Regions from separate parts of the Geobacillus sp. 47C-IIb genome, predicted to be linked through region 2. Evidence: riboswitches for the same ligand, from Rfam matches in the RefSeq annotation. Region 2 holds a riboswitch; each other region holds the start of a gene.

The links. A riboswitch is a leader RNA that binds a small molecule or an ion and turns the genes downstream of it on or off. The one in region 2 is predicted to bind thiamine pyrophosphate.
Region 1: it holds a riboswitch for thiamine pyrophosphate, as region 2 does, so the genes downstream of both, IC804_RS02575 (LuxE/PaaK family acyltransferase) here and IC804_RS13095 (ECF transporter S component) in region 2, are expected to answer to the same signal.
Region 3: it holds a riboswitch for thiamine pyrophosphate, as region 2 does, so the genes downstream of both, thiC (phosphomethylpyrimidine synthase ThiC) here and IC804_RS13095 (ECF transporter S component) in region 2, are expected to answer to the same signal.

What each region holds. Positions count from the first base shown of each region.
Region 1 is NZ_CP061473.1:524,576-528,868, forward strand. It holds gene IC804_RS02570 (acyl-CoA reductase) at 1-1,193, opposite strand, end outside; gene IC804_RS02575 (LuxE/PaaK family acyltransferase) at 1,190-2,317, opposite strand; TPP riboswitch at 2,347-2,456, opposite strand; gene IC804_RS02580 (IS110 family RNA-guided transposase) at 3,159-4,293, shown strand, end outside.
Region 2 is NZ_CP061473.1:2,586,046-2,590,338, forward strand. It holds gene IC804_RS13080 (YfiT family bacillithiol transferase) at 1-248, shown strand, start outside; gene IC804_RS13085 (MFS transporter) at 389-1,594, shown strand; gene IC804_RS13090 (class I SAM-dependent rRNA methyltransferase) at 1,618-2,802, opposite strand; TPP riboswitch at 2,949-3,056, shown strand; gene IC804_RS13095 (ECF transporter S component) at 3,315-3,905, shown strand; gene IC804_RS13100 (ABC transporter ATP-binding protein) at 3,921-4,293, shown strand, end outside.
Region 3 is NZ_CP061473.1:2,355,626-2,359,918, forward strand. It holds gene IC804_RS11880 (sulfite exporter TauE/SafE family protein) at 1-476, opposite strand, end outside; gene IC804_RS11885 (RDD family protein) at 761-1,174, shown strand; gene IC804_RS11890 (methyl-accepting chemotaxis protein) at 1,503-2,756, shown strand; TPP riboswitch at 2,884-2,997, shown strand; gene thiC (phosphomethylpyrimidine synthase ThiC) at 3,161-4,293, shown strand, end outside.

The DNA of each region.
Region 1 (4,293 bases), 1.6 Mb from region 2:
TGTGAAATGTCATCAAAAGCGACGATTTTCACTACCCGGTTTAGACAACTCGCAGCAAACTCCCGGCGTTCCGGTTCATAAACGACCGTCCAATCCCCCGCTTCGTTTCCGAGCACTTCTTTTTCCTTGTTCACCAACACGTCCAGTTCTTCGCGCTGCCGCCAACTTGCTTGTGCCGCCATTTCCTCAAGGGAAAGAGGACGCCGCGGAAACCGTTTCGCAAAACAGTTCAGCTCGTGGGCGACATAGCGGGCAAACTCTTTTGGCGATACGATCCCCCCTGTTTGCACATAAAACAGATGCGGCGAATAACACCCTTGCTGGTCATAGCGTACAATATCGAACGCCGCCTGATGGGCGACATGCCACGCCTTGCGCGCATCAAGGCAGGAACGGGAAACAATGCCGAAACTCAGTTTATGCCCAAACGGCAAAAAGCGGGTCGTTACCGGGAGGCGGCGCTGCATCTCTTCGAGCGACGCGTTGCTTCCATAGCCGACAACGACGTCAGCTTGTCCAAACACCGCACGCTCCCTCTCGACATCTCCGCCTTTCCACCAAACAACAGCGAGGCAATCCGCCAACTTCGGTTCCACCTCTACTAACAAACGGGCAAACCACCCGGCAAATAACGGCTCGGCGCTCGACACTTTCCCGATGTTTCCCGACTTCACCAACAACCCGGAAATAAGGCTCCATAACGGCAGCGCCGGCACGTTTCCCGCCCAAACGTGAACGATGACGTCCGGACCGACCGCTTTGGAAAGGCCGCCTTTAGGCCGCGGTTGAAAATCATCAAGAAGCAGCGGATTTTCCAAGTCCTCAACAAGAAAGCGCTGCAGCTGCGGCTTACGGAACGTTTTGAAATACGAAGTCAACCCTAAACGAACCATTTCTTCATCATAGCCAGTCACAATCGGCAGCACTTGCTCCGCCTTTTGCCGGTATGGATGGCGGCGGTCTAACAGCTGTTCCATCACCCGGTCAAGCAAGTTGATGATCTCCGTCACCGAAAGCGATTTGAGAAACTGGGCGCTAGCCTGTTTCACTTTTTCGATGACTTTGTTTAACTGCTCGACCGTTAAAAGAGGAACTTCCACTTCGACTCTTTCGCCGTTTTTTTCAAACGTTAACACGCGCGTTTCGATCGGTTCATCCCCGATATGAGGAATATAGCCGGCATATTCTCTCATTCGGATGTCCCCTTCGCCGCACGAATGAATTCTTCGACCGCCATCGAGCAACCTTTTGCTTCCGCCCCTTGCACCCGGCCAAGCAACAAAAAGCCGCCGTCTGTTTCCACGCCCATATCTTCTGTCAAAATCGTTGTTACCGAGTTAAAGTTGCCGAGATCGCAATGAACGAGGACGCCGCGTTTCCCTTTTGGCATCTCTTCTCCGGTCAACGGGTGAATCACCCTTGTGCGAATCCAATGCGGTCCGGATTTCACCGATGGAACGGTCTCATTTCCGTCATCGTAAAATTGCGTGCTAAGCTCGGTCATTCCGTACATGTTGATGCACTCACGGCGCGGGACGCCAAGGTAAGCAGACAGCGTATCATAAAATTCGTCCAAATCCATTTCCCGGGACTGGTTTTTAAAGCCGCCCGTATCAAGAATCCGGCTTCCTTCCGGCAAGCGGAATGTTTTGCCGCGCTTTGCGAGCTCCTCAAATACATGAACGAAGCTAAACGAAGCGCCTAAAAGAGCGTACGGCTCACCTGATTGTTCCGCCTGTTCGAGCTCAGCAAGAAGCCGATCCATATTAAGGCCGTCGCGGTCGACAAGATAGTGGCTGTCTTCCGTGCCAAACACGTTGACGGCGAGGGCTAAATAATGAGCGAGTGAAGAGTTCGGCATATGCTCTTCTGTCGGGAAAAGAATTCCCATTTTGATTTTGTCACGCTCTTTCATGAACCGCTTTCGAAAATTGACGATCATCGAATGATCGTACACGCTTAACGTTGGATGATAATGTTTCCCGCGCACGCCTCTCGTCGTGCCGCTCGTCATAAACACGCGCTCAGCCTGTTCGGGGGAAACACAACTTAACGTTAATTCTTTAAAGGCGTTAATCGGTACAGCCGGAATATCCCGCCACGTTTTCACCGTTCTTGCCGTTTTTCCTTTTTGCATGCAATATGTACGATACGGGAGATTGTTTTCGTATTGATAAGCAAATAGCATGAGTGCATGCTCATTGAATTCTTCCTCTGTGGACGTTTCTTGATTGATAAACTGAAGCAAGCTTTCGATGATTTCTTGTTGAGTCACCTTCCCCGCCCCTTTCCACTTATCGCGCATTCCGATCCACATAAAAAAGCACTTTGCGCGCAGGCAAAGTGCTTGTCCATACTCTCTTTCCCTGCGCTGGCATTATCCAACAGGTTCAAACGGTCAACGGCGGATTAGCCGTACTCTCAGCCTGATTCCACAAGCTCCCGTAAACGTATTATCTTTTTACAATCAAAGTCTACTCTTTATAAAAAAAGAATGCAAGAAAAAAAGCGATGGAAGCATCCCCCTTCCTGTAAACGTCCAGCTAGCGTATAGCAAGGGACACCCGGGACGGATGAGCCAAATTTGCGGCACTACACAACCGTTGTCTTTCCCCCAGCTTACCCGTAGCAGTGAAACATTATGCTTCCTTCGTTGCTCGCTGCTTCTGGTCTGACTTTCGCTTGGCCGACAGGAGGGATGGAGGACATAAAAAATCGGCCGTTTTTTCAACAGTCTCTGTTTTTACTAAAAAACAAGATGATTACCCCCAAGTAAACTAGCGAAGTATGGTAAATAAATAAAATATTTGATAAACTGGGATCGCAAATAAAAATTCCTCCCTGGTTAATGTTTAGATCACGTTTACCATACAGGAAATTACGTTTTTGTACCACAATTCAAAAAAATCTGATTGTCAAGTCCATTTCGTGGCGAATATCTAGAAACATAGAGGTATCAGGATTAAAAATGAATAAATGTTTGTAGAAAATTAATAATACGCCATTTTTTTATTATGTTACAAAATTAATTTATTAGAAAGGAGCATTCCTGTTAGAAGTTTTTTCGGGGACTTGAATAAAAAAAGCCCTCTTGGTATGATTCGGGGGTGTCAATCGCACGAATTGACCCCTAATTTGGATACCAAGGAGGACTATACATGAATTCTATCTCAAACAAGAAGATTAATCAAGTCACCGATCAAACGCTGGTTGTTGGGATGGATATCGCAAAGAAAAAACATTATGCCTGCTTTGTGGATGAGCGAGGGAGGGTGTTAAAAAAGCCGTTTCCCGTTCTGCAATCGAGAGAAGGATTGGAATGGTTGTACCAGTGTATCGTAGAAGCCATGAAGGAATTTGGAAAAACCGAGGTGATCGTTGGCATCGAGCCAACGGGACATTATTGGCTGAATCTCGCCTATTTTCTTGATGAGAAAGGCATCCCTCTCGTCATGACAAACCCGATGCACGTGAAGCGATCGAAAGAGCTGGACGATAACCTTCCAACCAAGCATGATGCGAAAGATGCGCTCGTCATTGCCCGGTTAGTGAAAGACGGCCGATTCAGCTATCCGCGTATTCTGAAAGGGATGGAGGCGGAGCTGCGCGTTGGAGCGACATTTCGCTCCAAATTGGTGGAAGAACAGGGAGCAGTTCGAAATCAGATGATTCGCTGGCTCGATCGATATTTTCCAGAGTTTTCCCAAGTCTTCCCGTCATTTGGGAAAATGGCGCTCGCGGTGCTGGAATATACGCCATTTCCGAGTGATCTGGCAGGAAAAGAACTGGAAGAGGTGCTGGCCCTTTACCGGCAAAGTGAGGGATTACAATCGCCACAAAAACCGAAAGCGAAGAAGTTGATGGAATTGGCCCAACACTCCATTGGCGTAACGGAAGGACAACAGATGGCCCGTATCGAAATTGCCACGCTTGTCCGCCGGTACCGCCAACTGGAAGAAGAAATCGAGGCACTGACAGAGCAGCTGATCGAACTCGTACAGACATCGGTCGAGTACGAATGGTTGAAGACCGTTCCGGGCTTAGGCGATGCGACCATCGTAGAACTGTTATCAGAGATCGGGAGTTTCTCCCATTATCAGGATCCGCGGCAGCTTATCAAATTAGCGGGCCTGACGCTGCGGGAACATTCCTCCGGCCAACACAAAGGGCAAAAACGGATCTCGAAGCGTGGAAGAAGGCGGTTGCGCGCCCTCCTCTTCCGCGTGATGATGCCGATGATCCGCCACAACGAAGCGTTTCGGCAGCTGCACGACTATTACACGACACGTCCTG
Region 2 (4,293 bases):
GTGAATGGGCGAAAACGGCCGACGCCCGTTCGTTGCCGATCGAGCCGTCACTCATGTTGCTTGAAGGGCTGCACGTGCGGTGGGCGACGCTGCTTGAGTCCATGACGGAAGCGGACTTTCAACGTCTTATTTGCCCTGAAGGGGCGAAACAAGCGATGCCGCTGTACGTGCTGACCGCGCTGTATACATGGCATGGGAAGCACCATACTGCGCAAATTATGTCATTGCGCAAACGGAAAGGATGGTAAAAGCTGCCGAATTGGCGGCTTTTTCATTTGTATGAAAAAATATGGCTCGAAAACATTTTGTTTAAACAGAAGCATACAGTTATGTTATACTGACAAATATTAAGGGACACGAAATACATATTTTATTAAGGGGGATCGGCATGAATGCGCAACAAAAACATGTTGTTGCGGAGCAGAAAGAAAAAATTTGGACGCGCAATTTCGTTTTAATTTGCTTAGCTAACTTTTTCATCTTTCTTGGGTTTCAAATGACGTTGCCGACATTGCCGCTGTTTGTCGAATATTTAGGAGGCAACGATCAGTTAATTGGCCTTGTTGTCGGAGTATTTACGTTTTCGGCGCTTATTGTCCGTCCGTTCGCTGGCCATGCGCTTGAGACACGAGGGCGCCGATTTGTGTTTTTGTTCGGATTGTTGATCTTCGTCATTTCGGTTGGCTCGTACAGCTTCATCTCTAGCATTTTCCTTCTCTTCTTAATGCGGGTTGTTCAAGGGATTGGCTGGGGGTTTTCGACAACGGCATCCGGCACGGTGGCGACAGATATCATCCCAGCGAACCGCCGTGGGGAAGGGATGGGTTATTACGGGTTGTCAGGGAATATTGCCCTCGCCTTTGGGCCGTCTCTCGGACTCGTGCTGGCGGCTGCCATTCCGTTCAGCCATTTATTCATGATTTGTGCGGCGCTTGGCGTGGCGTCTTTGTTGTTTGCCGCGGCCATTACATATAAAAAAGCAGAAGCGGGACATGATAAAGGTGAAAAAAAATGGGATCTTTACGAAAAGACGGCCTTGATTCCGTCGGTGCTGCTGTTCTTTTTAACGGTGACATTTGGCGGCATTGCCTCGTTTTTGCCCTTATATACAGCGCAAAAACAGATCGGAGGCTTACAGCTTTACTTTTTGCTTTACGCCCTCGCTTTAATGGTAACCCGGACGTTCGCCGGCCAGCTGTATGACCGGAAAGGACATCGGGCCGTCTTTCTTCCTGGTGCGGGGCTCGTTTTGCTGGCGATGCTTATGCTCGCTTGGCTGCCAGGGGAATGGGCGTTATTGACCGCAGCGGTGCTGTATGGGTTTGGATTTGGCATGGTGCAGCCGGGGCTGCAGGCATGGTCGGTTGAGCGGGCGCCTGTTCACCGAAAAGGGATGGCGAATGCAACATTTTTCTCGTTTTTTGATTTAGGCGTTGGCATCGGAGCGATCGTCTTCGGTCAAATCAGCCATTGGTTTGGCTACCCGAGCATTTATTTAGCTGCCGCCGGTTCGGTGCTTATTTCGATGCTCGTTTATTTGAGTGTGCTGCGCAAAGAACAGCCGCTCCGCTCAGGACAAAAAAGAAACGCTTAAGGTCAGCCCTTAAGCGTTTTTCTTTAACGTCGCGAATGCACTTCATAAATGGCGAATTTTAAATAGTCGCCTTCATCAGCAGCGAGTAGCTTCGGGTGGTCATAGCCGGCGCCGCTCCAGTATACTTGGCGCAGCACTTTTTTGGCGTCAAACGCCGCGTCGGCAACCATCTCTTGAAACATGTGCGGACGGACATGGTAAGAGCAGCTCGAAGTGACGAAAAAGCCGCCGTCTTTGACAAGCTTCAGCCCATTTAAGTTGATATCTTTATAGCCGCGCAACGCTTTCGGAACCGCATGGGCGGATTTGGCGAACGCCGGTGGGTCGATGATGACGACATCCCACTGTTTGCCGGCGCGCACTGACTCGCGCAAATAATCAAAGGCGTTGGCGACGACAAAATCAACGTTTGTAAAGCCGTTTAAGGCTGCGTTTCGCTTCGCCGTTTCAATCGCATGTTCGGAAATGTCGACAGCGGTGACGTGTTTTGCTCCGTACAGACAGGCGTTTAGCATAAATGAACCGGTATGAGTGAAGCAGTCAAGCACGGTTGTCTCCGGGCCGATGAGCGGGCGGAGGGCGGCGCGGTTTTGCCGCTGGTCGAAGAAAAAGCCGGTTTTTTGACCACCTTCAATATCGACAATATATTTGACGCCGTTTTCCTCGATTTCGATTTCTGTTTCTGCTTCTCCATACCAAAAGCCTTTTTCTTGTTTAAGTCCCTCAAGTTCCCGAACGTACACATCGTTGCGCAAATAAATGGCTCTTGGTGCGAACACATCAAGCAAGCCGCGCAAAATCCAATCTTTACGTTTTTCCATTCCAAGCGCCAAAATTTGTACAGAGAGCACATCCTCGTATTTATCGACGATGAGCCCAGGCAGAAAATCGGCCTCTCCATAGATGGCGCGGCAAGAGCGGATGCCGGGAATCATCCGTTCACGGTACGCCCATGCCTGGCGGATGCGCTCGATAAAAAACTCCTCATTCAGTTCGTCATCGGGGTTTTGCGTCAGTATGCGCACAATGATTTGTGAGGCCGGGTTAATGTATCCTTTCGCCAGCCAATAACCTTGGTGGTTATAGACATCGACGAAATCACCTGGCGTAATGTCCCCTTCAATGCGGTCGACTTCACTTTGGAAAATCCATGGATGACCTTGTTCAAGCCGCTTTTTTCGTTGGCGTTTTAAAATGACTTTTGCCATCAATTCCACTCCCATTCGATAGTCAGTCGTTGCGTTTTAATCATAGCGAATCATGGTGGGCGGCGCAACGCCGGACGGAAAAAAGAGTTGACAATCACCGCTGCCGTGATATGATAAATTTGAATAGGAAAATGTCATCATGATGGGACATCCACTAGGGGGGCCTTTAGAAAGGCTGAGATCAAAGTGTGCCTTTGAGACCCTTAGCACCTGATCTGGGTAATACCAGCGTAGGGAAGTGGAGAGGAGCTACACATGGGGTAAGGATGGTTTTGCCTTGCCTTGCGAAATGGTATGCCCAAGCCGCTTTCTTTACGCTAGTTAGTAAAGGAAGCGGCGTTTTTATTTTTTGGAAAAGGGGGAGAAAGAATGTCAATTGCCAAGCAAATTTGTGAAGCCGCCGAGCGGCGGCGAATATAAGTTTTTGAAGATGGCGTACCCGTTCGAATGATGACAGTCCGTTAGACTGACATTGATGGAGCGGGGGACGATTGTGGAAGGAGAGGCATGCGATGGTGAAGACAGCAAGAGGATTGAAGTTGGCTGACATTTTGACAACGATTGTGATTGCAATCGTGTTTGGTGTCATTTACAAAGTATGGTCCCCAGTATATGAAGTCGTGAAAGTGTTCGGGGTTCATGCCGATCAATTGGTTTACGGCATGTGGTTTATCGCTTCATCGCTTACCTATTTGCTCATCCGTAAGCCAGGAGTGGCGCTGCTTGCCGAAATTGCGGCTTCGTCCGGCGAATTGATCATGGGGTCGCAATGGGGGCTTGAGGTGCTCATTTATGGAGTTGTTCAAGGATTGTTTGCTGAGCTTGTGTTTGCGGCGTTCCGCTATCGGCGCTTTGACGTGTTCGTCGTATCGTTAAGCGCAGTCAGCGCCACGGTCGGTTCGCTCATCATGGACTTTTACAAAGGATATATCGAGGCGCTAGCCCCATGGAATATGGCGCTCTTTTTGCTGGCACGTTTTGTTGGTGCCATCCTCATTTCCGGCGTGTTCGCTGTCTCGTTGGCCAAGGCGCTTGAGAAAGCCGGGGTGACACAGATGTGGCGGCCAGCTTCAAAAGAAGATTATGATGCGCTGAACCGATAAGGCGGCTGATAAACGATGGGACATGGAATTACAATCGATCGGCTGCGCCTCAAATTTCCCGGACATCGTGAGCTGTTGTTTCACGATTTATCACTGTCGATTACCGCAGGGGAGAAAGTGCTCTTTCTTGGCCCATCTGGATGTGGCAAGTCAACGTTGTTGCAAGTGATGGCTGGCATCATTCCCAACTCAGTCGATGTGCCGATGAAGGCGGAACATCTCGAGCTGCCAAAACGGTGGGGCTATGTGTTTCAAGACCCGGATGCACAATTTTGCATGCCGTACGCGGATGAGGAAATCGCATTCGCTCTTGAAAATAGAGGGGTACCGCGCGAGGAGATGCCCGCCCGCATTCGCGCTCTTTTGGATCAAGTTGGGTTGACAATCG
Region 3 (4,293 bases), 230 kb from region 2:
TAACGCATCAGAAAGTAAAAGACGAAAAAGGGGCCGCCTACGGCAAAGATCCCTCCGATTATTCCGCCGATCAAACCGATCAACATAGGAAAGATCGGCTTTTTAAACGATGGGGCATAGGCGTTTTTTTCACTCATATAAAGATAAATAACCATCCCAATGAGTACAAGGCCCAACAGTTTTCTCATGATCTCCGTCTCGCCATAGAAGGTTAGGATAAAGAATGACAATATGCGGCCTGCTAAGGCGAAACTTAAAATAGAAAGAAGGTCTTTGCCTCGAATGTGTTTTCTGAACTTGACCGCCACGTGGAACGATATGATGAGCGTCAAAGCCAACACTAATAGTGTGCTATTCTTAAAGGTTAATACCATCGGCAAAAGCCCCATAGAAAACAACCCGAAGCCAAATCCGCTTGCTCCTTGAATCAAACTGCCGACAAAAAGAATGGCAAATACGAAAATAAGTTCCCACATATGTTGTCAAGCCTTTCATAAAAAATGGCGTTGTCTACCCATGACCTCTTGCTGCTGGCCATTACGCAAAGGGAATCTTTCTAAGTTTACTATATACGAATTTTTCACCAATACTACTTTTATGAGAAACTTTTCGCCGTAGTTGGTCCGAAGCGGGCTGGGAGCTCCTGGCTCTTGGCCGGCCTTGATCGTATGGACGTCTCCCTGAGATTTAGGCTAAAATAAAGACAATTGTACTGTAGGTGATGAATACAATATAGAAAAGGTAGAAGGGGGAAAGATACATGGCAGTGACAAACCCGGCTGGATTTTGGAGGCGGCTGTTGGCAAACTTGTTAGACGCTATTGTCATCGGCATTCCGATTTCAATCATCGGCTATTTGATTACAGGTAGTGCGGAAGAGAACTGGTTTACGAATTTGGTAGAGTTGTTGTACGCCCTAATTGTTCCTGCTGTCTGGTATGGGTATACGGTCGGTAAGCGGATGATTGGCATCCGGATTGCGAAAGTGAATGGCGGCAAGGTTGGCATCGGCACGATGTTTTTGCGCTTGTTCGTTGGCGGACTTGTTTATGTTATCACGTTAGGCATCGGTCTGATCGTTAGCGCCATTATGGTGGCTGCAAGGGAAGACAAACGGTCGATTCACGATTTTATCGCCGGAACGTATGTCACAACCGAAAAGCCGACGGTGTAAATAAGGAAAAAGCGGTCTTCCAACTGGAAGCCCGCTTTTTATGTTGATGTTCAAGATAGATAAACTTCGGGGGGCAGGCGGCTTAGAAGGTCATGTGGGGAAATATCCCAGTTCTATGCCACCGGTAGCCAGAGATGGTGGGTGTCGTCGTGGAGAATCGCAAAATACGTTTCATTATAATTTTTTGGGCTAAGCATCTCCGCAATGTAATATCGGCAAAATGTTTGGATGTTCGATTAGGCACAAAGAAGGAAAACCTATGCACATTGCCGAATATGTCAATGCTGTATAAAACATTTTTAGGCGATAGAAAAAGGGGGAGAAAGGTTTGTCGTTAATGAGCTATATCATCCGCACGATGTTCGTCGTGATTCCGAGCACGGCGGTAATCGGCCTTGCGATATGTCTAGCTAACAGCATTCGCGGGGCGGCGTTTTGGTGGACGTTAGCCGCTACGTTGCTGCTTGGTGCGATTGTTGGCTTCATTTCGGCAACGCTGAATTATCGGCGGTTTGTTGCTCCAATTGCCGTCATTAACAAATACTTAAGCAAGATGACAAGTGGGGACTTAACAGTGCGCGTACCGCTCAACAGCGTGCGGCAGTTGCGGCCGATTGCCACATCGTTAAACAATATGGCGGATGCTTGGCAAGAGGTGATAGGCCGCATTCAACACCATGCGGACGAAGTGTCGCAGTTTTCCAACCAGTTAGCTACTGTTGCCGAACAGACGACGAGGGCGACAGAACAAATTGCGGCAACGATGGACGGACTTGCTTCCCATGCGGAAGAGCAGGCGAGTGCAGCCCGCGGCACAGCGGAATCCGTCAATGATATTTCCCGAACGCTCAGTGATGTTGCCCGTCAAACAAAAGAAGTGGCACACAGCGCCCAAGAAACGGCAACAAAAGCAGGGGATGGCAAGCAATCTGTGATGCAAATGTCTGAGCAAATGCAATTTATTTATGACCACGTTCAATCGCTCGGCCAAGTCGTTAAAGGGCTCGGGGAGCGATCGAACGAGATTGGACAAATTACTGAAGCGATTACGAGCATCGCGTCACAGACGAATTTACTGGCGCTCAATGCGGCGATCGAAGCGGCGCGTGCCGGTGAGCAAGGGAAAGGATTTGCCGTTGTCGCGGACGAGGTGCGGAAGTTGGCGGAGCAGTCAGCGCACTCAGCGCAGCAAATTTCCGATCTGATTAGCTACATCCAGGAAGAGACGAAGCAGGCAATCGCCTCCACGGAACGGGTCGTCGCTGAAGTGGCGCAAGGGTTGGACGTCGTCGCTGTTGCCGGTCAGTCGTTTGCCGATATTCGTGAGGCGGTCGGTCAAGTAAGCGAACAAATTGGACAAGTATCGTCTGCGATTGAACAAATGACGGGCCATGCCCGCCAGGTGGATGAGGCGTTCCAACAGATGACCAAAATTGTCGAACAGTCAGCAGCTAGTGCTGCCAATGTATCGGCAGCGACTCAAGAACAAATGGCTTCTGTTGAAGAAATTGCTTCTTCGTCGGCATCGCTCGGTCAGATGGCGGACGAGATGCGGACGATGTTAAAGCAATTTTCGGTGTGAAGCGGAAAAAAAGCGCGTTTACTGAGGAAAGAAACACGGTACATCAGTTGTGATATGGAATAAAATGGTTTGTTTATTTTCTCATTATGTAGTAAAATAAAAAAAAGTCAGTCATCATTGTTATACGCTTATCTGCTAGGGGAGTCCGAGAGCCGGGCTGAGAAAAGAACGCGATGAAGTTCTTTGACCCTTTGAACCTGATCTGGGTCATGCCAGCGTAGGGAAGCAGGCAGCGGGAACAGATGGACGCTTAGACTGTTCATTTGGCCTTTTTGCCTTGATCGGGTTCCGTGTTGCGGGACCCGTTTTTATTTTTCACGGCAAAGAGCGGCTCGTTTTTGCCTTTGCTTCGGCTGGCTTGGCCTCGGATCCTAAACCATCGTTGATTTAGAGGGGGAATCCGTATGGAAAACATTCGCTCGTTTATGTCATTTCCAGCCAGCCGGAAAGTGTACGTCGAAGGATCACGGCCGGACGTGCGCGTGCCGATGAGAGAAATCGCGTTATCACCGACGAAGACACCGCAAGGAGAGGTGGAAAACAAACCGGTGCGCGTCTATGACACAACCGGTCCATACACAGATCCTGATTTTGAGCCGAATGTAGAAAAAGGATTGCCGCTTCTTCGCCGCAACTGGATTGTTGAGCGAGGCGATGTCGAAGAAACGGAGCCACAGTCCACCGCCGGCCGTGCGGCGTCGCTTCCGTTTGCACGACGTCCGCTGCGGGCGAAGCCGGGGAAAGTGGTCACGCAAATGCATTACGCCAAAAAAGGAATCATTACACCGGAAATGGAATTTGTCGCGATTCGCGAACAAATCGACCCGGAAATCGTCCGCCAGGAGGTTGCCGCTGGCCGAGCGATCATCCCTTCGAATATTAATCATCCAGAAAGCGAACCGATGATCATCGGCCGCCGTTTTCATGTAAAAATTAACGCCAACATCGGCAACTCGGCTGTTTCTTCCTCGATTGAGAATGAAGTGGAAAAACTGCTGTGGGCGGTACGCTGGGGTGCTGATACGGTGATGGATTTGTCGACCGGCAAACAAATTCACGAAACGCGTGAATACATTATCCGCAATTCGCCAGTTCCAATCGGAACAGTGCCGATTTATCAGGCGCTTGAGAAAGTAGGCGGCGTACCAGAGAAGTTGACATGGGACGTGTACCGCGAGACATTGATTGAGCAGGCTGAACAAGGGGTTGACTACATGACGATCCACGCTGGTGTGCGGCTTCATTACATTCCGCTCACCGTCAATCGGACGACCGGCATCGTCTCACGTGGCGGCTCAATCATCGCGCAATGGTGTTTGGCCCACCATGAAGAAAACTTCTTATATACGCATTTTGAAGAAATATGCGAGATTTTAAAACAATACGATGTTGCCATTTCGCTTGGTGACGGCTTGCGCCCGGGGTCCATTGCTGATGCAAACGACGAGGCACAGTTTGCTGAACTTGAGACGCTCGGTGAGCTGACGAAAATCGCTTGGGAGCATGACGTGCAAGTCATGATTGAAGGACCGGGGCA